3 regions of the Actinomadura sp. NPDC047616 genome follow, and region 1 is predicted to be linked to each of the others. Evidence: riboswitches for the same ligand, from Rfam matches in the RefSeq annotation. Region 1 holds a riboswitch; each other region holds the start of a gene.
What was found. Region 1 has a riboswitch for cobalamin ahead of ABZ801_RS02065 (ribonucleoside-diphosphate reductase subunit alpha). Riboswitches for the same ligand answer to the same signal wherever they lie in the genome.
Positions count from the first base shown of each region.

Region 1 (7,704 bases):
TGCAGGCGGCGAAGCAGATCAGGTTCAGCAGGAACGCGCGCCGGCGCCCGGCCGTGTCGAGGACGTCGAGCTGCGAGATCGAGTCGATCCACTTGAAGCAGAACTCGCCCTTCTGCCGGATGGAGGGGATGTGCTCGATGGCCGCGAACGCCTGCCTGCGCTCCTCGTCCTCCTTGAGGTAGGTGTCCAGGAGCGTCAGATAGAACTGGACGTGGACGGCCTCCTCGAACAGCTGCCGTGACAGGTAGAGCCGCGCCTCCGGCGCGTTCAGGTGCTTGTAGAGGTTGAGCACCAGGTTGTTGGCGACGATCGAGTCGCCGGTGGCGAAGAAGGCGACGAGCCGCTTGACCAGGTGCAGCTCGTCGGCGGTGAGTCTGTCCAGGTCCGGCAGGTCGGAGGCGAGGTCGACCTCCTCGACGGTCCAGGTGTTGCGGATCGCCGCCCGGTAGCGGTCGTAGAAGCCGGGGTAGCGCATGGGACGGAGGGTCAGGTCCATCCCGGGGTCGAGCAGGGTCACTGGCAGGCCTCGCAGATCTCGGGGTTCTCCAGGGAGCAGACGACCGCCTCGGTGTCAGAAGCGGTGTCAGACGCGGTGTCAGGGGTGATGGCGGTGGGAGCGGCGGCGGCGACCGTCGTCTGGGCGATGCTGGTCGCCGGACGCGAACGCAGGTAGTAGGTGGTCTTGAGGCCGGCCTTCCACGCGTAGGCGTACATCGAGGACAGCTTGCCGATGGTGGGGGTCGCCATGAACAGGTTCAGGGACTGGGACTGGTCGACGTAGGGCATGCGCGCGGCCGCCAGGTCGATCAGTGCCTTCTGGGGGAGTTCCCAGGCGGTGCGGTAGAGCCGTTTGAGCTCGTCGTCGAGGTCGGGGATGTGCTGGATCGAGCCGCCGCCGCGCTTGATGGCGTCCCGGGTCTCCTGCGTCCACCGTCCGGCGGCGCGCAGGTCGGCCACCAGGTAGCGGTTGATCTGCAGGAACTCGCCGGACAGCGTTTCGCGCTTGAACACGTTGGAGACCTGCGGCTCGATGCACTCGTAGCAGCCGGCGATGGACGCGATGGTCGCGGTCGGCGCGATCGCGACCAGCAGCGAGTTGCGCAGTCCGACTTCGGCGACGCGCCGGCGCAGCGCGTCCCATTCGGAGGTCTTGCGGGGCGCGGCCGGGAAGTGGTCGGGGTGCAGCACGCCGCGCGCCGCGCGCGTCCGGTCGAACGCCGGGTGGGCGCCCAGTTCCTCGGCCAGGTCCGCGGAGGTGTTGTAGGCGGCCAGCGCGATCTCCTCGGCGATGGCGGTGGACAGCTCCAGCGCCTCGGGCGAGTCGAACGGCAGCCGCAGCGTGAAGAACACGTCCGCCAGGCCCATCACGCCCAGCCCGACCGGACGCCACTTGGTGTTGCTCGCGGCCGCCTCCGGGGTGGGGTAGTAACCGCGGTCGATGGTCCGGTCCAGGAATCGGACGGCCACGCGCACGGTCTCGCGCAGCCGGGCGAAGTCGAAGCCGTCCGGGGTGACGTGGCGGGCCAGGTTCACCGAACCCAGGTTGCAGACGGCGGTCTCGGTGTCACTGGTCACCTGGAGGATCTCGGTGCACAGGTTCGACAGGTGCACCACGTTGCCGGGCTCGGCCGTCTGGTTGCAGGTCCGGTTGGCCGGGTCCTTGAAGACCATCCAGCCGTTGCCGGTCTCGGCGAGCGTGCGCATCATGCGGCCGTACAGGCGGCGCGCCGGGATCTGCCGCACGTAACGGCCCTCGGCCTCGGCCCGGCGGTAGGCGGCGTCGAAGTCCTCGCCCCACAGGTCGGTGAGCTCGGGCACCTCCTTGGGGTCGAACAGCGACCAGTCGGCGTCGGCCTCCACCCGCCGCATGAACTCGTCGGGGATCCAGTTGGCCAGGTTCAGGTTGTGGGTGCGGCGCTGGTCCTCACCGGTGTTGTCGCGCAGCTCCAGGAACTCCTCGACGTCGGCGTGCCAGGGCTCCAGGTACACGCAGGCCGCGCCCTTGCGGCGGCCGCCCTGGTTGACCGCCGCGACCGAGGCGTCCAGCGTCCGCAGCCACGGGACGATGCCGTTGGAGGTCCCGTTGGTCCCGCGGATCAGCGACCCGCGGGAACGGATCCGCGACCAGGAGATCCCGATGCCGCCGGCGTACTTCGACAGCCGCGCGACCTGCCCGTACCGCTCGTAGATCGACTCCAGCTCGTCGCGGGGGGAGTCGAGCAGGAAGCACGACGACAGCTGCGGCCGGCGCGCGCCGGAGTTGAACAGCGTGGGCGAGGACGGCAGGTACTCCAGCCGCGACATCAGCCCGTACAGCCGGCCGGCCTCGGCGACGGTGTCGGCCAGCCCGCACGCCACGCGCATCAGGAAGTGCTGCGGGCGTTCGATGACCTTGCGCGTGTGCGGGTGGCGCAGCAGGTAGCGGTCGTAGACCGTCCTCAGTCCGAAGTACTCGAACCGGTCGTCGGCGGTCTCGTCGACGAGCGCGTCCAGCTCGGCGGCGTGCGCGGCGACGAACGCCGCGATCGCGTCGTTGAGCAGGCCCTGCGCGTGCGCGAGACGCACCGAGGAGCTGAACGTGCCGACGCCCTCCCCGGCGGCCTCGTCCCGGATCAGCTCGGCGAGCAGCGCGGCCGCGACCCGGGACTGGCCGGGATCGGCGCCGACCCGCGCGGCGGCCTCCCGGACCGCCAGTTCGCGGTCGTCGACGGTGGCGGAAACAGTCATCTGCTCTCCCTCGGGCGACGCCCTTCGGGCACGCCGGAAGGAGGGCACGACGAACGCGCCCGCCCACCGGCGTTCCCTTGAGGCTCGTGGACCACTTACGGTCGCGGGCAGGTCTTCGGACTCGGGGGCACCCACCACGGACCTACCGGCCGTCGCTTCCCAGGCCGTGCGGCCCAGTGCTCTGTGACGGCTTTCGTTCCCCTTCACCGCTGCGGGGCAGTCCCGGATTCGCACCGGGTTCCCTCTCGCGCCACCCCGTGAGGGGCGGACCCGCAACACGTGGAACTCTACATCTAGTGGCAGGAGTGAATGCAACCTCTAGATGTTGTGGGTGTGTCGCCAGAGACGGCGTGACGGAACGTCCGCGACCCGCGACGCTGCGGCGCCGACCGCCCAGCCTCGTGCTCGGGCCGGCGCGGCGGCAGCAGCCCGTGGCCGTCACCAGGTCGGGCAGGCGCGGCGCGGCCCACCGGGCGCCCGAACCGCGGCGCGTCAACGCGCCCTGGCGACCGTCACCAGCGCGGCGGCGTCTTCGACGGCTTCCAGGCCGTGCCGGGCGGGCGGCACGATCAGCAGGTCCCCGGTCATGCCCTCCCATGTGGTGTCGCCGCTGTGCAGCCGCACCCGTCCGCGCAGCACCAGCACCGTCGCCTCACCCGGGTTCTCGTGCTCGGCCAGCGAAGCGCCGGCGCGCAGTGCGATGAGGGTCTGACGCAGGGTGTGCTCGTGGCCGCCGTACACGGTCTCGGCACTGCGGCCCGCCGGGGACGCCGCCGCGCGTTCCATGTGCTCGCGCACCCGGGCGTCAAGGGAGATCTTCTGCATGAGGTTGCCCTGCCGTTTCCGTGTCAGTAGCGGACGCCGATGCGGCGCCGGCGGCGCGTCCGGCTCGGTGGGATGCGCTGCAACGCGGCTGCGCTAGGAGATGTACGGCCGCCACAGGTACCCCAGGGACGTCGGGGCACTCGGGTCGACGGGCCGACGACGAACGACGGAGTCGAGCAGGGGGGGTCGTCAGGAGCCGTCCTCGTCGGTGCGGGCGCCGGCGAGGACGGCGTCCAGCAGCCCCGGATAGCGGGCGTCCAGGTCTTCCCGGCGCAGGGTCAGCAGGTTCTCCCGGCCTGAGGGCTCCTGGATGATCACGCCGCCCTCGCGGAGCACGCGCCAGTGGTGGGTCATCGTCGACTTGGCCGTGATGCCCAGCTCGGCCAGCACGCTGCCGCAGTTGTGCTCACCGCCGCCGTCCAGCACACGGACGGCGGCCAGCCGCACCGGGTGGCCCAGTGCCGACAGCACCGCGTCGATGCGGATCTGGTCGCGGTCCGGATGACGGTACCTCATTGTCCCATCGTACGTTGATAGTCGAACAATTGCCCGGATTCTCTTGCCTCACCATACGAATGTACGTAAGTATTCGTACGGTCGTACTCGTCGGCGGGCTCGTCCGCCGGCCCGTTTCCCTCCAGACCCCGAAGGGTGTCCTCTGGCATGTCCGCTGTTCCGAGGCCGGCCGCAGGCCGGCGACTGGGCTGGATCCTGGCCCTGCTGGCGCTCGCGCAAATGGTCTACTCGCTGGACCTCAACATCGTGTTCGTCGCGCTCCCCGAGATCGGCGCGGAGCTGGGCTTCCCCGGCCAGACCCAGCAGTTGGTGGTCAGCGCCTACGTGGTGTTCGCGGGCGGGTTCCTGCTGTTCGGCGGCCGTGCGGCCGACCTGCTGGGCCGCCGCCGCGTCTTCGTGTTCGCCCTTGCCCTCTATGCCGTCTCGTCGCTGGCCGGCGGCCTCGCGCCGTCACCCGCCACGATCGTCGTGGCGCGGGCGGTGCAGGGGATCGGCGGCGCCCTGCTGCTGCCGTCCACCCTGTCACTGATCAACACGTTGTTCGCCGAGGGGCCGCAGCGCAACCGGGCGCTGGCGGTCTGGGGTGGCGCGGGTGCGAGCGGCCTGACCATCGGGGCGCTGCTCGGCGGTGTGCTGACCGAGCACTTCGGCTGGCCCGCCGTCTTCTACGTCAACGTGCCGCTGGCCGCTCTCGTGGCGCTGGCCGCGTTGGCGGTGATCCCGCCCGACCCGGCCGGCAGGCAGCGACGGCGGTTCGACCTGCCCGGCTCGCTGACCGTCACCGCGGGTGCCACGCTCCTGGTGTTCGCCCTGGTCCAGGGGCCCGAGCAGGGCTGGACGAGTCCGCTGGTGATCGGCGCGTTCGTGCTGGCCGCCGTGCTGCTGGCGGCGTTCGCGGCCATCGAGGGGCGCAGCGCCGATCCGCTCATGCCGTTCCGGCTGTTCCGCAACCGCAGCCTGACCGGCGGCATGATCATCACGTTCGTCTACATGGCGACCTTCGGCGTGCTGCCCTACTTCCTGACCGTGCTCATGCAGAGCGTGCACGGCTACAGCGCTCTGCAGACCGGACTGGCCTTCCTGGTCCCCTCACTGGCGATCGCCACCGGCACACAACTCGGCGAGCGGCTGACCACCCGGATCGGCCTGCGCACGACGCTGCTGATCGGCTTCGCCATCGGGGTCGTCGGCACGGTCGGCATGGCGATCGGCTTCGACACCGCTGCCGGCTACGGACGGCTGGTGCCCGGACTCATCGTCTCCGGCGTCGGCCAGGGCATCGTCTGGACGGCGATGTGGATCGCCGCCGCGACCGGCACCGCCGCCCACGAGCAGGGCGTCGCCAACGGCATCGCCTCCACCGCCCTCAACATCGGCAACGCCATCGGTCTGGCGGTGTTCACCGCGCTCGCCGACATCGGCACCGAGGGCAAGACCGGCGAGGCACTACGCTCGGCCACCGCCCACGGCGAGTTCGTCGTGGTCCTGCTGACCGCGGCCGGAATGGTTCTGGGCCTGCTGGTGAGCCTCGCCCTGCCGCGCACCACCACACCGGCCGCGACCATCACCGAAACGCCCGACCCCGCACACCTCGCCGCACGCTGATCGAACCAACCCCATCCGCGCTCGGCCTGGGGATCGGCGGTGCGCCACCGGCCGCACCGCACTCCTCCGCATGACCGCCGCGGGGCCGGAGATTCCGGCCGCGGGCCACAGCACCAGCGCGCCCGCCGGACGATCGTCGCCGAAGGCGGATCGCCCGGCGGGCAGACGGTCGTCGTGCCCGGCGCAGCCGACCGCCGGCGCCGGGCCGTCGGCCACCACGCCGGCGGCCGAGACCGCCATGCCGTCCTGTCGGGGTCGCCGTCCCAGACTCTGACGCATGGAAGCGCGGCCACCGTTGCCGTCGCTCGAATCCGGCCCGGTCAGCGGGTGCTCAGGCGGCCACCCCCTCGACGATGGAGCACGGTGTCGGCGTGTCGATCACGCGGGTCAGCCGCAGCCCGGCCGCGTTGAACAGCGCCTCGAAGTCCGCGCGGGTGCGCTCCCGGCCGTTGAGCACCGTCATCATCAGCATGTCCAGCGTCCGGCCGAAGTGCGGGGTGCCGCCGGGCGGCAGTACCGCGTCGATCGCCAGCACCCGGCCTCCGGCGGCCATCGCCGCCCGGCAGACCTTGAGCAGTCGCACGCACTCGTCGTCGGTCCAGTCGTGCAGGATGTACTTGAGCAGGTAGACGTCGCCGCCGGGGGTCACCGTGTCGAAGAAGTCCCCGGTCTCGGTCCGCCAGCGTCCCCGCAGCTCCGCGACGTCCAGTACGTGGCCCCCGGCCAGGACCTGCTCCTGGTCGAACAGCACGCCCGTCGCGGCGGGGTTGCGGCGCAGCACCTCGGCCAGCAGGCCGCCCCGCCCGCCACCGACGTCGACGATCAGCGCCTTCTCGGGGAAGTCGTAGGCGGCGGCCACATGCGGGTCCTGCCAGTGGGAGAACCGCGACATGCCGTCGGCGAACCGCATCCCCACCTCGGGTTCGGCATTGAGGTAGTCGAAGAACGGCGCGCCGTTGACATCGGCGAACACCGAACGGCCCAGGCGTACCGCGTCCACCAGCCGCCCGAACGCCGCCCAGAACGCCTCGTCGGTGAACGTCAGGACCGAGGCGCGCATCGAGTTGGGCACGTCGGAGCGCAACGGCTCGCCGCGGGGGGTCAGCCGGAACCGGCCGTCGCTCCCCACGGCGAACAGGCCGAGCGAGGCCATGAAGTGCAGCACCCGCTCCAGGTACGGTGCGTCCGTGCCGGTCAGTTCCGCGAGTTCGGCGGCAGTGCGCGGCCCGCCGGCCAGATGGTCGGCGACCCGCAGCCGGGCCACCGCGTGAACCGCGACGCTGCGCAGGTACGCGAGCGCATGTCCGGCCAGCTCCAGCTCCGGCGAGCCGCCTGCCACATCGGATGCCGAGTCGTTCAGGATGGCCTCCTCGTCATATCCGTGTCGATCGCTGTCCGCGTTGGAGATCATTCTGGCGAAATGCGGCACGGCGCGTGCTCACCGGGTAGGCGATCTGTTACCTACAACCTCAATCGCGACAGCTCCCTCGATTCACCCCAACAGCCCGGCGATCGAGCGAGCCCGGGCGGCATGTCCCAGGCCGCGCATGGCAGTTCCTCGTTCACCACAGCCGGTCGTCCGCCGCCCCCAGCCGCAGACCCGCGCGCCGCCCAGCCCCTCCCAGATGCCGCGCGGCCGAACGAACAGAAGTCCCGCAGGACGCGGTCGCGTCCAACCCCGCGTGGGCGGCGAACCCGGCCGCGACGGCCGACACTTCGATCAGGGCGGCACCGCCCACGCCGCCGCCCGTGTGCAGGCCGAACGCGTCGCTAGGTTCGCGCACGCCAAGCACTGCACCTGTTCCAGACAGTGCTGGCCGACCCCACACGCACTCCCCGCGACAAGACGATTGTTCGCGCCCGCGTGGCCGACACATTGCTCCAAGAGGGCGACGTGAAGGAAGCCCTCAACGTGGGCAAGGCAGCCCTCCCGGCGTCCTCCGGTGTGACATCGGGCCTCGCCCTCAACACCCTCCGCCCTCAAGAACGCGAGCCAGGCAACCGCGGTCTCCAGCTGCGCTCATGGCCTCG
Region 1 is NZ_JBEYTB010000001.1:416,671-424,374, forward strand. Features, by position in the region: gene ABZ801_RS02060 (ribonucleotide-diphosphate reductase subunit beta) at 1-517, opposite strand, end outside; gene ABZ801_RS02065 (ribonucleoside-diphosphate reductase subunit alpha) at 514-2,727, opposite strand; cobalamin riboswitch at 2,816-3,016, opposite strand; gene ABZ801_RS02070 (cupin domain-containing protein) at 3,220-3,552, opposite strand; gene ABZ801_RS02075 (helix-turn-helix domain-containing protein) at 3,742-4,068, opposite strand; gene ABZ801_RS02080 (MFS transporter) at 4,216-5,673, shown strand; gene ABZ801_RS02085 (methyltransferase) at 6,005-7,102, opposite strand; gene ABZ801_RS02090 (hypothetical protein) at 7,236-7,457, opposite strand.

Region 2 (7,704 bases), on a different contig from region 1:
CGCCCCGCGCTGGCTGGACGGGCTGATCGCGCGGATCGCCGACGTGCTGCTGGCGCTGCCGCTGCTGGTCATCGTGCTGGCCCTGGCCGCCGTCGCCGGGCCGTCCATGGGCCTGGTGATCGCGGCGATCGCGCTGACGAGCTGGATGCCGGTCGCCCTGATCGTCCGCGCCGAGCTTCGCACCCGCCGCCGGCGCCTGTACGTCCGCGCCGCCTACGCCCTCGGCCTGTCCCGATGGCAGGTGCTGTGGCGGCACCTGCTGCCCGGCGCGCTGCCCCCGGTCGCCTCCGTCGCCGCGTTCGAGGTCGGGCACGCCATCCTCACCGAATCCACCCTCAGCTTCCTCGGCCTGGGCATCCCGCCCAACCGGCCCAGCTGGGGCAACCTGCTCACCGAGGCCCAGTCCCACCTTCTCACCGGCGAGTGGTACACCGTCGCCATCCCGGCCGCCGCCGTCGTGGCCACCATCATCGCCGTCAACGTCATCGCCGGCGCCATCGCCGGCCCGGAGGAAGGCAGGACCTGGTGACCTCCACCGCCGAGAACCGGGGACTCGCCGTCACGGGACTCACCGTCGAGGTCCCCGGCCGCCGTGTCGTGCACGGCGTCGACCTCACCGTGCCCACCGGCCGCGTGCTGGCGCTGGTCGGGCCGAGCGGCAGCGGCAAGACCCTCACCGCACGCGCCATCGCCGGGCTGCACCCCTACCGGGGCACCGTGCTGGTCGACGGCCGGCCTCCCGTGCCCGGCCGCGACGTGGGATACGCGTTCCAGAACGCCCTGGCCTCGCTCAACCCCACCATCACCGTGCGGCGGCACCTCACCGAGACCGTACGCGCCCACCGGACCGGCGACCCCGACGAGGCACTGGCCCGCGTCGACCTGGACCCGGCCCTGGCCGCCGCCCACCCGTTCGAGCTGTCCGGCGGCCAGGCACAGCGCGTCGCCCTCGCCCTGGCCACCGTCCACCGGCCACCCGTGCTCATCGCCGACGAGATCACCACCGCCCTGGACCCCGTCACCCAGGCCGGCGTCCTGGACCTGGTGCGCGCCCAGGCCCGCGACCGCGCCGTCCTGCTCATCACCCACGACCTGGCCGCCGCGGCCCGCTGGGCCGACGACATCGCCGTCCTCCACCACGGCCGCGTCCTCCACCACGGCCGCGTCCTCGAACACGGCCCGGCCCCCAAGATCTTCGCCGCTCCCCGCACCGACCTCACCCGCCGGCTGCTCGAAGCCGCCGAAGCGGCCCCTGCGCCGCGTCCCGTCCCGCAGGCGGCCGAGCCCTCCACCGAAGGCGGCCTCGCCCTCCAGGGCGTGCGGCGGGTACTGCGGTCGCGCCGGCGCCGCACCGTCGCCCTGGACGACGTCGACCTCGACATCGCCCCCGGCGAGGCCGTGGCCATCGTCGGCCGCAGCGGCTCCGGCAAGTCCACCCTCATCGGCGCCCTCGCCGCGCTCGACCGCCCCGACCACGGGACCGTCCTGCGCGACGGCCGTGACGTCTGGGCTCTGCCCGGCCGTGGGCGACGCGCCGTCCGGCGCCGCACCGGACTGATCTTCCAGGACCCGCTCGCGTCCTTCGACCCCCGCCACACCGTCCGCCAGGTGATCGCCCAAGCCGGCCCTTACGACGACGACCTGCTGCGCTACGTCGGCCTCGACCCCGCCCTGGCCGCACGTCGCCCCGCCACCCTGTCCGGTGGCGAATGCCAGCGCGTCGCCATCGCCCGCGCCCTCGCCCAGCGCCCGCACGTCCTGCTCGCCGACGAACCCACCAGCGGCCTGGACGTCCTGGCGCAGGAGCGCATCCTGCGGCTGCTCACCGACCTGCGCCGCGATCACGGCATGACCATCGCCCTGGTCACCCACGACCTGCGCGTCGCCCGCCGCGTCGCCGACCGCGTCATCACCCTGCACCGGGGCCGCGTCGTCGACGACCTCCCCGCCACCGCTCTCGACACCGCCCAGCACCCCGAGACCCGGCGCCTGCTGGAGGCCACCCGGCCGGCCCCCGCGTCCCGCTGAACGAGCCGCCGACACCGGCCGTTGAAGTCATGGCAGTATGTGGGGGTAGGCGACGGCGGAACGAGGAAGCCGGTGCGAATCCGGCGCGGTCCCGCCACTGTGATCGGCGAGCGGACTCCGATGACGCCACTGCCCGCGTTGCGGGTGGGAAGGCCGGAGCGAGCATCGACCCGAGAGCCAGGAGACTCACCTCGTCGCCTCCTCGTTGGAGCTGGGGCGGATTTCCCCAGGGAGGAGAGGGTGCTCGCGTGCGTTCACGCATGGCCGGTCCGACGCCGGTTCCCGTTCGTCGTGCTCTTCTCAGCTTGGTGACGGCGCTGTGCCGCGCCTGCGCCGAGGGGGCCTGGTCCCGATGACGCGCAGCGCTCGGTGGCTGCTCGCGTGGGTGCTGGCGTCGGTGTCGCTGGTCGCCGGCTGTGGCGGTTCGGCGACCGGCACCGGTGGCGCCTCCGGCAGGGAGGCGGCACCGGGGTTCCCGGTGACGATGACCAACTGCGGGATGAAGACCACCTACCTGCGTCCCCCGCGACGTGCGGTGTCGCTGAACCAGCACGCGACCGAGGTCATGCTGGCGCTGGGGCTGCAGAAGTCGATGGTGGCCACCGGTTACCTCGATGACGAGATCCTGCCGGAGTACCGGGCGGCCTACGACTCCATCAAGGTGATGTCGAAGGAGTATCCGTCCTTCGAGACGCTGCTCGCGGCCGAGCCGGACTTCGTCTACGGCGGCTTCGCCAGCACCTTCGACGCCAAGGAGGGGCGTGGCCGCGACGCCCTCGCCAAGGCCGGGATCAACTCCTACCTCAACGTCGAGGGCTGCGCGTCCGGGCCGGTGACCGTGGACACCATGGACACCGAGATCCGCAACATCGCGAAGATCTTCGATGTGCCGGAGCGGGCCGAGGAGCGGATCGCCGGACTGCACCGCACGCTGGACGCGGTCAGGGCCGAGATCGCCGGGGTCGCCCCGGTCAGGGTCTTCGTCTACGACAGCGGTGACAGGACGGCCTTCACCGCCGGCGGCGCGGGCATCGGCAACGAGATCATCCGGCGGGCCGGCGGCGTGAACCTGTTCGCCGACCTGGACAAGACGTTCGGTGACGTCTCCTTCGAACAGGTGGCCGACCGCGCCCCCGAAGTGATCGTCATCTACGACTACGGCGACCGGCCGGTCGCCGAAAAGAAACGGTTCCTGCTGAACAACCCCGCGCTGAAGGACGTACCGGCGATCAGGAACCGGCGGTTCGCGGTGCTGCCGCTGTCGTCGACCGTGCTGGGCGTACGCGTACCGTCGGCGGTGGAGTCGCTGGCCCGGCAACTGCACCCGGACCGCTTCCGGTGACGCACGCCGCGCGGGAGGCCGGTGACGCACAGGCCGCAGGCGGTGCACAGAGGTCGGCCGCCCGGCGGACGCGGGTGCCATACGCGCTGGTGCTGCTCGTGCTCGGCGGCCTGGTGGTGGCGGCGGCCACGGCCGGGATCGCGATCGGCTCCATCAACATTCCGGCCGGTCAGGTGTGGGGCATCCTGCTGCACCGGTTGCATCCGGCGCTGGCCGATCCCGGCTGGACACCGGTGCGCGAGACGATCGTCATCGACGTCCGGCTGCCGAGGGTGCTGTTGGCCGGGGCGGTCGGGGCCGGGCTGGCGGTGTGCGGGATGGCGTTGCAGGCGCTGGTGCGCAACCCGCTGGCCGACCCGATGCTGCTGGGGATCTCCTCGGGCGCGACGGTCGGCGCGGTACTGGTCGTGGTGTTCAACGTGACGTTGCTGGGCGTGTTCTCGCTGCCGGTGGCGGCGTTCGCGGGGGCGTTGACGGCCCTGGTCGCGGTGTACCTGCTGGCCCGCTCGGGCGGGCGGATGACGACGGTCCGGCTCGTGCTGGCCGGGGTCGCGACCGCCGAGGTGCTGTCGGCGGCCGCCAGCTTCCTGATCGTCACCTCCGGCGACCCCCACAAGACCCAGGCGGCGCTGCGCTGGATGCTCGGCGGGATGGCGGGCACCACCTGGACGATGGTGTGGATCCCCGGCGCCGCGGTGCTGGCGGGGACGGCGGTGCTGCTGGGCGTGACCCGTCCGCTCAACCTGCTGCTGGCGGGCGAGGAGGCCGCCGCCTCCCTCGGGCTGGACGTGCACCGGTTCCGCTCCGCGCTGTTCGTGCTGGTCGCGGTGCTCGTCGGCACGATCGTCGCGGTCAGCGGGCAGATCGGGTTCGTCGGGCTGATCATGCCGCATGTGGTGCGGCTGCTGGTCGGCGCCGACCACCGCCGGGCACTGCCCGCCGCCGCGCTGCTGGGCGCGGCGTTCCTGATCGCCGCCGACCTGGCCGCGCGCGTCCTCATCGCGCCCGAGGAGATCCCGGTCGGCGTGTTGACCGCCCTGGTCGGCGGCCCCTTCTTTCTGTGGCTGATGCACCGCAGGACCGCGTCATGACTCGCGGCCGAGTCCTCACCGACGTCCCCATCGACGTGCCCGACGACGAGCCGGGCGCGGTGCGCGCCGAGGCGGTGTCGGTGGTCGTCGGCGGCCGTGCCCTGGTGCACGAGGTGTCCGTGGACGTCGCCCCCGGTGAGGTGATGGGCCTGGTCGGACCCAACGGCGCAGGCAAGTCGACACTGCTGCGCACCTTCTACCGGGCGCTTCGTCCCACGTCCGGCCGCGTACTGCTGGACGGGGAGGACGTGTGGCGGACACCCGGCAGGCGGGTGGCGCGGCGGCTGGCCGCCGTCCCGCAGGACGGCGGCGGCGACTTCGAGCTCACCGCGTACGAGGTGGTCGCGATGGGCCGCACCCCGCACAAGCGGTCGTTCGCGGGCGACGACGCCACCGACCGCGCCATCATCACCGCCTCGCTCGACGCCCTCGGCGTCGCGGCACTGGCCGACGCGCCCTTCGACCGGCTGTCGGGCGGCGAGCGGCAGCGGGTCCTGATCGCCCGCGCGCTCGCCCAGCGCACCGGCACGCTGGTGCTGGACGAGCCCACCAACCACCTGGACCTGCGCCACCAGCTGGACGCGCTGCGACTCGTGCGCCGGCTCGGAGTCACCGCCGTCATCGCCCTGCACGACCTCAACCTGGCGGCGGCGTTCTGCGACCGCCTCTGCGTCCTGGACGCCGGCCGCCTGGTCGCCGCCGGACCGCCGGGCCAGGTGCTCACCGCCGACCTGCTGGCCGAGGTCTACCGGGTGGACGCCGAGGTGACCGTCCATCCCCGCACCGGCATCCCGCAGATCACCCTCCTGCCCGAAATGACACGCCTGCGAAGAGAAAGACGACAGGCTGATCCCTGATGTCGACGCCTGCGCCGACACCGGCAGTGTCACCGCGCCGCGCCGCGCGGCCTGGCGGAGTCGCTCAGCATTCCCCATAACCGCAGGTAGTCATACGGGTGCGGATACGGGTTTCCCCGGATGTCCTCCATTCAGTGCAGTGACACTCTGTAATCACTCAGTCACGTTCGCAGCTCTGGGGGGACACCATGACATTCAGCCCGTTGAAGGTAGGGATGCTCGGCCTCGGTGCCGGCGCCTGCATCGCCATGACCACGGGCGGCGCCGGGGCGACGGAGTCGGCCCCGGCCACGTCCAAGCAGGTGGCGCGCACCTGCCACGTCCGCTCCGACGGAAAGCTCCTCTGCGAGAACAAACGCGGCGCGCCGCTGTACCAGCACCGGTCGACCGGAAGCAGGATCGTCGACTACCTCGACACAAGCCCGAGCGTCTTCGCCTGCTGGGGCGAAGGCGACCTCCACGCCGGAGGCAACCGCATCTGGTACTGGACCAACGGCGACCGCACCAAGCAGTGGGGCAACATCCCCGCCGTCCACCTGTACACCTCCGTCGACCCGCCGGCCGGCATGAAGAAGTGCTGACCTGGTTCGGCGGAACCCGGGCCCCTGGACTCCAGGGGCCCGCACCGCTGGTGAGGGCCTGTTCCCATAGGGCGGGCCTACCGCACATTCCTCGGCGCCGTGCCGCACGCCTGGCGGCCGGTGCCATCGCCGTCAGCGCCGCGCTGGCCGCGTCCGCCTGCGGGACCAACCAGCATGCGGCCCAGCAGTCCGAGGACGTCGACCGGAACGCGGTGGGACGCGCACTCGGCCGGCCGCTCAAGACCGAGGCCCAGGACGTGCGCACCGCGTCGGCGCCGACGCGGGCGGCGTGCGCCGCCTATCCTTTCTCCGCTCGCTCGCGGATCGGTTCATTCGCCGGTCGCGGCGCCGTGCACCCGGTACCGCTCGGCGTCGGCCCACTTGATCTCAAGGCCGAGCCCGGGGCGGGTGCGGTCGGGGCACAGCGCGCCGCCGCTGGGCGAGGGGACGCCGTCGAAGACGGTGTGTTCCACGCGCACGTGGTCGTGGAAGTACTCCAGGTGCCGCAGCCGTTCGACGGCGCGGAAGGCGTGCGCCGACACGGCGGGCGCGCAGTGCGCCGACAGGTCGATCTGGTGGCCGGCGGCGAGCCCCGCCACCTGCAGCAGCCCGGTGATCCCGCCGCAGCGGGTGATGTCGGCCTGCAGGCAGTCCACCGCCTGCGCCCGGAGCAGATTGGTGAAGTCGCGCAGGACGTAGCCGTATTCACCGGCGGCGATGTCCAGGCCGCCGGGCCCCGCGCGAGACAGCATGCGCAGCCCTTCGAGGTCCGCGGAACTCACGGGCTCCTCGAACCACGACACGTCCCATTCCTCGGCGAATCGCCGCGCCCAGTACAGCGCCTGCTTGCGCGACAGGGCGCCGTTGGCGTCGGTGAACAGTTCCGGCTCGTCGCCGATCGCCTTGCGCACCGCGGTCAGCCGCGCCGGATCGTCGGCCGGATGCCGGGACGTCTTGAGCTTCACCCGGGGAATGCCCTGCTCGACCCACCCGGCGAGCTGGGCGGTGAGGCGGTCGAGCGGGTAGTTGGTGAAGCCGCCGCTGCCGTAGACCGGCACCCGGTCGTGGAAGGACGGCAGCAACGCCGTCAGCGGGAGTTCCAGCAGGTGAGCCTTGAGGTCCCAGAGCGCCACGTCCACCACCGAGACGGCCATCGCCCCCAGGCCCGGCCGTCCGGTGTTGCGGATCTGGACGGACATCCGCCGCCACAGCGCGGCCGGAGCGAGCGCGTCCCCGCCGACGACCACGGGGGTGAGCTTGGTCTCCACCAGTGTCGCCGCCGGCACGTCGGTGTAGGTGTAACCGATGCCCGTCCGTCCGCCGCCCTGGGCCAGCACCACGACGATGGTGGTGGAGTCCCAGGTCAACGTGCCGTCGGTCTCTTCGCCGTCGGGCCCGTCGGTGGGAATCTGGAAGGCGTGCACCTCCAGGCCGTCCACCGTCACCGTGGTATCGGTAACGCCCACGGACCTTCCCCCTTCACCACGTGTCCCCCCGTACGTGGCGGCCGACCGGCACAGTCAGCCGGCCCGGCGCGATGCCCGCTTCTCTAATGGCCGCGGCCGGGTAGCGACTCGTACACCTCCGCCAGCTTCTGCCGGAACCCCTTCGCGACGATCCCCACGCGTTCGGGGTCCCGCAGCGTCGCCTTGACCGACTTCTTGGCCTGCTCGGGCATGATGTGCGGCGGCAGCGGCGCCACCTCCCGGTCCACCTTGAACTCCAGGACCACCGGGCGGTCGGCGGCCAGCGCGCGGTCCCAGGCCGCGCCGACCTGGGCGGGGTCGTCGCAGTAGATCCCGGTC
Region 2 is NZ_JBEYTB010000020.1:1,461-9,164, forward strand. Features, by position in the region: gene ABZ801_RS35450 (ABC transporter permease) at 1-529, shown strand, start outside; gene ABZ801_RS35455 (ABC transporter ATP-binding protein) at 526-2,028, shown strand; cobalamin riboswitch at 2,055-2,237, shown strand; gene ABZ801_RS35460 (ABC transporter substrate-binding protein) at 2,381-3,370, shown strand; gene ABZ801_RS35465 (iron ABC transporter permease) at 3,445-4,461, shown strand; gene ABZ801_RS35470 (ABC transporter ATP-binding protein) at 4,458-5,318, shown strand; gene ABZ801_RS35475 (hypothetical protein) at 5,534-5,899, shown strand; gene ABZ801_RS35480 (enolase C-terminal domain-like protein) at 6,229-7,365, opposite strand; gene ABZ801_RS35485 (thiamine pyrophosphate-requiring protein) at 7,449-7,704, opposite strand, start outside.
Region 2: another riboswitch for cobalamin. It lies ahead of ABZ801_RS35460 (ABC transporter substrate-binding protein); the one in region 1 lies ahead of ABZ801_RS02065 (ribonucleoside-diphosphate reductase subunit alpha).

Region 3 (7,704 bases), on a different contig from region 1:
GCTGACCGTCGACTCGGCCATCCCGGCCCAGCTCGTCGACGTGATCCGCGACGAGGTAGGCGCCGAAATGGGCCGCCGCGTCGACCTCGACGGCTAAGAGCGGGCGGGGCGGGGCCAGCATGCTCGGCACGCTGCGCGTGCCTTCGCCGTGGCCCCGCCCGTTGTCTCTCCCAGGGGGGGCGACCCCCTGGAACCCCCGGGGCGGGGCGGGGTCGGCGTGCTCGGCACGCTGCGCGTGCCTTCGCCGTGGCCCCGCCCGTCGTGTCTCCCACGGGGACGACCCCCTGAACCCCCGGCTTGAGGCGGGCGGAGCGTGCTTGGTGTGCTTCGCCCGCCTTTGTCGTTGGCTGCTTCTGGCGGTTGTGTGTGCACCTGCGGGTTCTTCGCGGGGTGTCTCAGCATGCGGAAAGTTGGGCCACGGGTCGGGACAATCCGGGAGGCGGGCCGGTAACGTGGGCGGAGTCATGCGCTTGGTGGTATGCATCCTTCGCCGCCGCGGCGGGGCCTGAGACGGCAGGCCGGCGACCCGCCGCGGAGCAGGGCGCTGGCCGTAAGCCCGTCGTTCACTCTTCCGACGAACCACCACGAGGGATCGCGATCATGAACACCGACGTCAACGTGCCCACGCCCGCCGACGACGCCGCCGAGGAGGCGGCCCGCGCGCTGCAGACCGCCCTGGACCGCCGCGACAACGGCGGCCGCTCCGACCGCTGACCCGCGGTCCGCTCCCGCCGGATGGCATGATCGCTGACGTGGCACCACGTGGTCGGGCGGGAGCGGACGAGGTCCGGCGGGCGCTGGCGGACGCGGCCCGGCTGGGCCCCTACTTCCAGGTCGTCACCGACCCCGCCGAGGAGGCCGACCCCACCTGGCGGCCCCTGCCCGAACCCGACGCGGCACGGCTCGGCGAGCTGACCGACGCCTATGCAAGGCGGCTGGGCACCGGGGAGCGCCGGGTGGCGGCGTCCATCCTTTTCCAGGGTCTGGCGTCGCGGTTGTGGTCGCCCGTGGTGGCGGCGACGGCGTACGGCGTCGTCCCCGACCTGTCCGGGCTGCACTGGCGCTGGGCCCCCGGCGCGCCGATCGCGCTCTGGCTGGCCGACCCCGGCGGCTGGCCCGCCGCGGACGATCCCGCCGCCACCGCCGGGCTCGTGCACCGGACGGTCCTGGAGGGGCAGCTACGGCCGCTGCGCGCCACGCTGCTGGAGACCGTCGGGCTCGCGGACGGCCTGCTGTGGGGCAACGCGGCGGCGGCCCTCGCCGGGACGCTGCGCGCCGGCACGCTCAGGCCCGAACTGGCCGAGCCGGTCGGGACGCTCGTGCGAGAACTGTTCGAACGCGAACCGCTGGCGGGCACGGGCTCGTTCACCCCGGACGGGTTCGTCCGCCGGAGCTGCTGCCTGTACTACCGGGTGCCGCCCGGCGGCGAGATGTGCGGCGACTGCGCCCTCCTGCGCCGCGCGTGAGCGTCCCGCGCGGCGCGGGAGGGCGCACAGGTCAGGCCGCTGTGGCGGCCGGTGACGGCCGCCGCTGGAAGGAGCGCTCGGTGAGCGCGCCGAACACCAGGCCCAGCGTCGCCCACAGGACGACCTGGACGCCCAGCGACGCGATCCGGAAGTCCCACAGGACCGTGGCCGGGAACCCGTCCGCGACCGCGTCCGGCGTCGGCGTCAGCCGGTACACCAGCGCCAGGACGACCGCGAACCCGGCCGTGGTCGCGATCGCCGCGTTCCAGGCCCCGAACCGGGGCAGCAGGCGGCGGAACACGATCACGGCGGCGACGACGGCCAGCACGCCCAGCGCCACCATGCCGAAGTACAGCGCGGTGCGGCCGCCGATCGTGTCGGGGTTGCCGACGGCCGGGGGCGTCGGCGGGTACTTCAGGAACGGCACCAGCTCGACGGCGACGAACCCGCCCAGCGCGACCAGCGCGGCGGTGGCGCGGGCGCCGAACGCGCCGACGCGGCCGTAGGCGACCGCGAACGCGATCGCGAACAGCCCGCCGAGCGCGACGCCGTACACGCCGAGCGCGGTGACCAGCCCGGCGGTCTTCTGCACCGTGCGGCTGACCACCTCGTGCTCGTGCCCCTCGTGGGCTGCGGCCGCCTTGGCCTCCTCGAAGGCGATGGCGTGGCCCACCTGCGGCTCCCCGTACAGCCAGGCGACGACCAGCGCGAGCGCGGCCGCCGCCAGCCCGGCGAGCATGCCGCGGACCAGCAGTGTTCTCATCATCGGGGAATCGGCCCGCCCGTCAGTGGCAGGGGAAGCCGAGCAGGTGACGGCCGTCGTGGGTGAACTCGTGCACCCAGGTGCCGCCGATCAGGGAGGTGGCGCCCTGCTCGGCGCCGACGAAGTAGATCAGCACCAGGCCGAGCACCGCGGCGAACACCGCCCACGGCAGGACCTGGCGAAGGGGGATGCGGACGGGCGCCGGACGTTCTCCGGCAGGCGTCGACGGAACGGCGGTCTGAGCCATCTCAGGGTCTCCTCACGGGGTTCACTCGCCCCGGTACGGGAGGACGACGGGTCAGTGTCCTGACTCCCAGATCAGCGCCTCCCGCCGACCTTCCCGCCGGGTGTCCGGCCGTGGTCGTGGAGTGGGGGAGGCTCCCTGGTCACAGTGGCGGGACCGTCCTGGAGTCGCACCAGGTTCCTGCGCACCGTCGCCTCGATGTGCACTTGTTGGGGAGAGCGTCCCCTTTGTGGTGGTCCAGCGTCAAGTGCGGGTTCTGTTGCCCGGAGGGCAGTGCGGGGCCGCCCCCGCCCGTGAAAGAGCGACGTCGCGGACGAGGCGGCGCCGTACGAGGTGAAACGGGCGCCGTGCGAGCGGACGGCGTGAAAATCCGCCGCCCGGCATGGGGTTCGTTGACCGTGCGGACGGCGCGTTCCCACAATCTCCGGCGATTCACCTCCGCGTTCGCTCCCACGAACCGCCCACCGCGACCGCCCACCGCGACCGCCCACCGAAACGCACTTCGTCCCCGACCTGGAGGCGCCCGAGCCATGACCCATCCCCCAGGAACACGACCGCCGGTGGCGCGAGCGGCGGCCGCGCTGGCCGTCTGCCTGAGCCTCGTGGCCGCCGCGCTGGTGGCCGTACTGGTCCGTCCGCCGGACGCCTCCGCCGCCGCCCCGGCGGGCACCGGCACCGGATACCTCAGCACCAGCGGCAACCGGATCGTCGACGGCACCGGCCAGACGGTCCGGCTGACCGGCATCAACTGGTTCGGCATGGAGACCGACAACAAGACCTTCCACGGCCTGTGGGCGCGCGGTTACAAGTCGATGCTCGACCAGATGGCGCAGCTCGGCTACAACACCCTGCGCGTGCCGTACTCCAACGACGCGCTGAAGCCGGACGCCAAGGCCACCAGCGTCGACGGGGTGTCCAACCCGGACCTGGTGGGCCTCAGCCCGCTGCAGATCCTCGACAAGGTGATCGCCTACGCCGGCCAGAAGGGCATGCGGGTGATCCTGGACCGGCACCGGCCGACCAGCGCCGGGCAGTCGGCGCTGTGGTACACCCCCACCGTCTCCGAGACGACGTGGATCGAGGACTGGAAGGCGCTGGCCCGCCGCTACGCGGGCAATCCCACCGTGATCGGCGCCGACCTGCACAACGAGCCGCACGCCGACGGCACCGACCCCAACGGCACCGGCTCCTGCTGGGGCTGCGGCGACCCGGCCCGCGACTGGCGGCTGGCGGCCGAGCGCGCGGGCAACGCGATCCTGTCGGTCAACTCCAACTGGCTGATCTTCGTGGAGGGCGTGAGCTGCCCCAGCGGCGGCAACGCCAACTCCTGGGACGACATCCCCGACGAGCACTGCGGCTGGTGGGGCGGCAACCTGTCGAAGGCGGGGCAGTACCCGGTGCGGCTGAACGTCGCCAACCGCCTGGTGTACTCGCCGCACGAGTACGGCATCTCCGTCTACCGCCAGCCCTGGTTCGACTCCGCCGACTTCCCCAACAACCTGGCCGCGATCTGGGACCAGCAGTGGGGCTACCTCTACAAGCAGAACACCGCCCCGCTGCTGCTGGGCGAGTTCGGCAGCACCCTGGCCGACCCCAAGGACAAGGTGTGGCTGGAGAAGCTGCTCGCCTACGCGGGCACCGGGGCCACGGGGATGAGCTTCACCTACTGGTCGTGGAACCCCAACTCCGGGGACACCGGCGGCATCCTCAACGACGACTGGACGACGGTGAACCAGGCCAAGCAGAGCATCCTGCAGCCGTACCTGATCCCGCCGACGCCCGGGGACGGGGGCGGCCCCACGGACCCGCCGCCGACGGGCTCGGACGCCTGCAAGGTCGCCTACACCGTCATCAACCGCTGGTCCGGGGGCTTCCAGGGCAACGTGGACGTGACCAACTCCGGCTCCACCACGTTCCGGAACTGGACGCTGACGTTCGACGTGCCGCAGGGCGTCACGGTGTCCAGCGGGTGGAATGCCACGTTCAGCCAGAGCGGCACCAAGGTCACGGTCAAGGGCCCGTCCTGGAACGCCGACCTGGAGGCCGGTGAGAAGGCGAGCGTCGGCTTCACCGCCAACGGCAGCGACACGCCGCAACCGCAGACCTACGCCGTCAACGGCACGTCCTGCGGCTGACCCGGGCGCGACCTGCCCTCCCCGGGCGCCGCCCCCCTTCCTCCACCGAGCAGGGGGCGGCGCCCCACTCGTACCCCCGCTGAGCAGGGGCGTCGCCCCCCTGGGACGCACCCGGCGGGCTGCCGGACACGAGACGTGCATCCCGAAGAGTGAGACCGATGCTCAGGAACTGAGACGTTTGCAGTAGAGTGCGCGCATGGCTTCCCGCAGCATCCGCCTGGCCGTCATCCCTGGTGACGGGATCGGCCCCGAGGTCGTCGCCGAGGGCCTGAAGGTTCTGGACGCCGTCGCTCCGGCGCACGACCTGAAGTTCGAGCAGACCTCCTACGACCTGGGTGCCGCCCGCTGGCACCGCACCGGCGAGACGCTGCCCGACACGGTCCTGGAGGAGCTGCGCGGCCACGACGTGATCCTGCTGGGCGCGATCGGCGACCCCAGCGTGCCCAGCGGCGTGCTGGAGCGCGGGCTGCTGCTGCGGGCCCGGTTCGAGCTCGACCACTACGTCAACCTGCGGCCGGTGAAGCTGTTCCCCGGCATGGACACGCCGCTGTCGGGGGTCAAGCCCGAGGACGTCGACATGATCGTCGTCCGGGAGGGCACCGAGGGCCCGTACGCGGGCGTCGGCGGCGTCCTGCGCAAGGGCACCCCGCAGGAGATCGCCACCCAGGAGAGCGTCAACACCGCCTACGGCGTCGAGCGCGTCGTCCGGTACGCCTTCGAGCAGGCGGCCTCCCGGCCCCGGCGCAAGCTGACGCTGGTCCACAAGGACAACGTGCTGACCTTCGCCGGCGAGCTGTACCAGCGCGTCGTCAAGCGGGTCGGCCAGGAGTACCCGCAGGTCAGCACCGACTACGTGCACGTCGACGCGGCCACCATGTTCTTCGTCACCGCGCCGCAGCGGTTCGACGTGATCGTCACCGACAACCTGTTCGGCGACATCATCACCGACCTCGGCGCGGCCGTCGCCGGGGGCATCGGCCTGGCCGCCTCCGGCAACGTCAACCCCGACCGCACCGCGCCGTCGATGTTCGAGCCGGTGCACGGCAGCGCCCCCGACATCGCCGGGCAGGGCAAGGCCGACCCGACCGCCACCATCCTGTCGGTGGCCATGCTGCTGGACCACGTCGGCGCCCCCGAGGCCGCCCGGCGGGTCGAGCGGGCCGTCGCCGACGACCTGGCCGCCCGCCGCGGCCGCCCCGCCCGGGGCACCGCCGAGGTCGGCGACGCGATCGCCGAGCGAGTATCCGGCTAGGGCGCGCCCCGGCCGGACCGCGAAACGCGACACAAGCCACAGCACCGGGCGCGCCGACACGGCGCGCCCGGTTCTTCGTGTGCGCCGTGATCAGGGAGCAGGGCTGGACGAAGTACGACAATGAGGATAGGAATGCCCGGACGGCGACGGGGCCGGGCGGGCGATCCGGGAGAGGACCCACCATGAGCAGCACGCTGGACTTCGACATCAGGCTCTCCGAGCGGCGGCGCGGCACCGCCGAGCGCGAGGCGATCCTGGCCGATCCCGGATGGGGCCAGTACTTCACCGACCACATGGTCACGATCCGTTACGCGGAGGGGAAGGGCTGGTACGACGCCCGGCTCGAGCCGTACGGCCCCATCGCCCTCGACCCCGCCAGCCAGGTCCTGCACTACTCCCAGGAGCTGTTCGAGGGGCTCAAGGCGTACCGGCAGGCCGACGGGACGATCGTCACCTTCCGCCCGTACGCCAACGCCGCCCGCATGAATCGCTCGGCCCGCCGCATGGCCATGCCGGAGATCCCCGAGGAGCTGTTCGTCCGGGCGCTGGAACTGCTGGTCGAGAACGACCGCGACTGGGTGCCGACGCAGGCCGGCCACAGCCTCTACCTGCGGCCGTTCATGTTCGCCACCACCCGCGCCCTCGGCGTGAACAGCCCCGCCAACGAGTACCTGTTCGTGGTGATCGCCTCCCCGTCCGGCAACTACTACGCCAAGGGGATCCGGCCGGTGTCGGTCTGGCTGTCGCAGGACTTCACCCGGGCCGCGCCCGGCGGCACCGGCGAGGCCAAGACCGGCGGCAACTACGCCGCCTCGTTCGCCGGGCAGGCCCAGGCCGTGGCCAACGGCTGCGACCAGGTGGTCTGGCTGGACGCGGTCGAGCACCGCTGGGTCGAGGAGGTCGGGTCGATGAACCTGGTCTTCGTGTACGGCTCGGGCGCCGACGTGCGGCTGCTCACCCCCGCCCTCACCGGCACCCTGCTGCCCGGCATCACCCGCGACTCGATGCTCAAGCTCGCCCCCGACCTCGGCATCCCGGTGGAGGAGGGCAAGATCAGCATCGACGAGTGGCAGGAGGGCTGCGAGTCCGGCCAGATCACCGAGGTGTTCGGCTGCGGCACCGCCGCGGTGATCAGCCCGGTCGGCAGCGTCAAGGGCGCCGACCGCGCCTGGACGATCGGCGACGGCGAGCCCGGTCCCGTCTCCATGCGGCTGCGCGAGGAGCTGATCGGCATCCAGTACGGCACCCGCCCCGACCCCTACGGCTGGGTCCACAAGATCTGCTGACCGCGGGCGCCGCGATCCCTTCCGGCGCATCCGTCGCACAAGCCACGTCCGTCTCACCATTTAAGACCGATGTCTCAGTGGTGCGGCGGATGTGGCAGACTGTGACCATCATGCGCCTCAGCCTCGTCATTATCGGCTGGCGCGCCGGCGACTGATTTCGGGACACCGCCGGCGCGCAGACCTCTCACGTCCGTGAGAGGTCTTTTTCTTTCCGGCGGGGCTGCTTCCATCCCTGGAGGGGACTGCGACATGCACGGCGACGGATTCCACGTCTACGACACCACGCTGCGGGACGGCGCGCAGCAGGAGGGCCTCAACCTCTCCGTCGGCGACAAGCTCGCCATCGCGCGCCACCTGGACGACCTCGGCGTGAGCTTCATCGAGGGCGGCTGGCCCGGCGCCAACCCCAAGGACACCGAGTTCTTCAGGCGGGCTCGGACCGAGCTCGGCCTGAGGCACGCGCAGCTCGCCGCGTTCGGCGCGACCCGCCGGCCCGGTGCGAAGGCCGCCGACGATCCCCTGGTGGCCGCCCTGCGCGAATCCGGCGCGCCGGTCGTG
Region 3 is NZ_JBEYTB010000003.1:519,370-527,073, reverse strand. Features, by position in the region: gene serA (phosphoglycerate dehydrogenase) at 1-97, shown strand, start outside; gene ABZ801_RS10070 ((2Fe-2S)-binding protein) at 753-1,466, shown strand; gene ABZ801_RS10065 (CbtA family protein) at 1,498-2,232, opposite strand; gene ABZ801_RS10060 (CbtB domain-containing protein) at 2,252-2,476, opposite strand; cobalamin riboswitch at 2,508-2,698, opposite strand; gene ABZ801_RS10055 (cellulase family glycosylhydrolase) at 3,034-4,608, shown strand; gene ABZ801_RS10050 (3-isopropylmalate dehydrogenase) at 4,805-5,860, shown strand; gene ABZ801_RS10045 (branched-chain amino acid aminotransferase) at 6,043-7,146, shown strand; gene cimA (citramalate synthase) at 7,396-7,704, shown strand, end outside.
Region 3: another riboswitch for cobalamin. It lies ahead of ABZ801_RS10060 (CbtB domain-containing protein); the one in region 1 lies ahead of ABZ801_RS02065 (ribonucleoside-diphosphate reductase subunit alpha).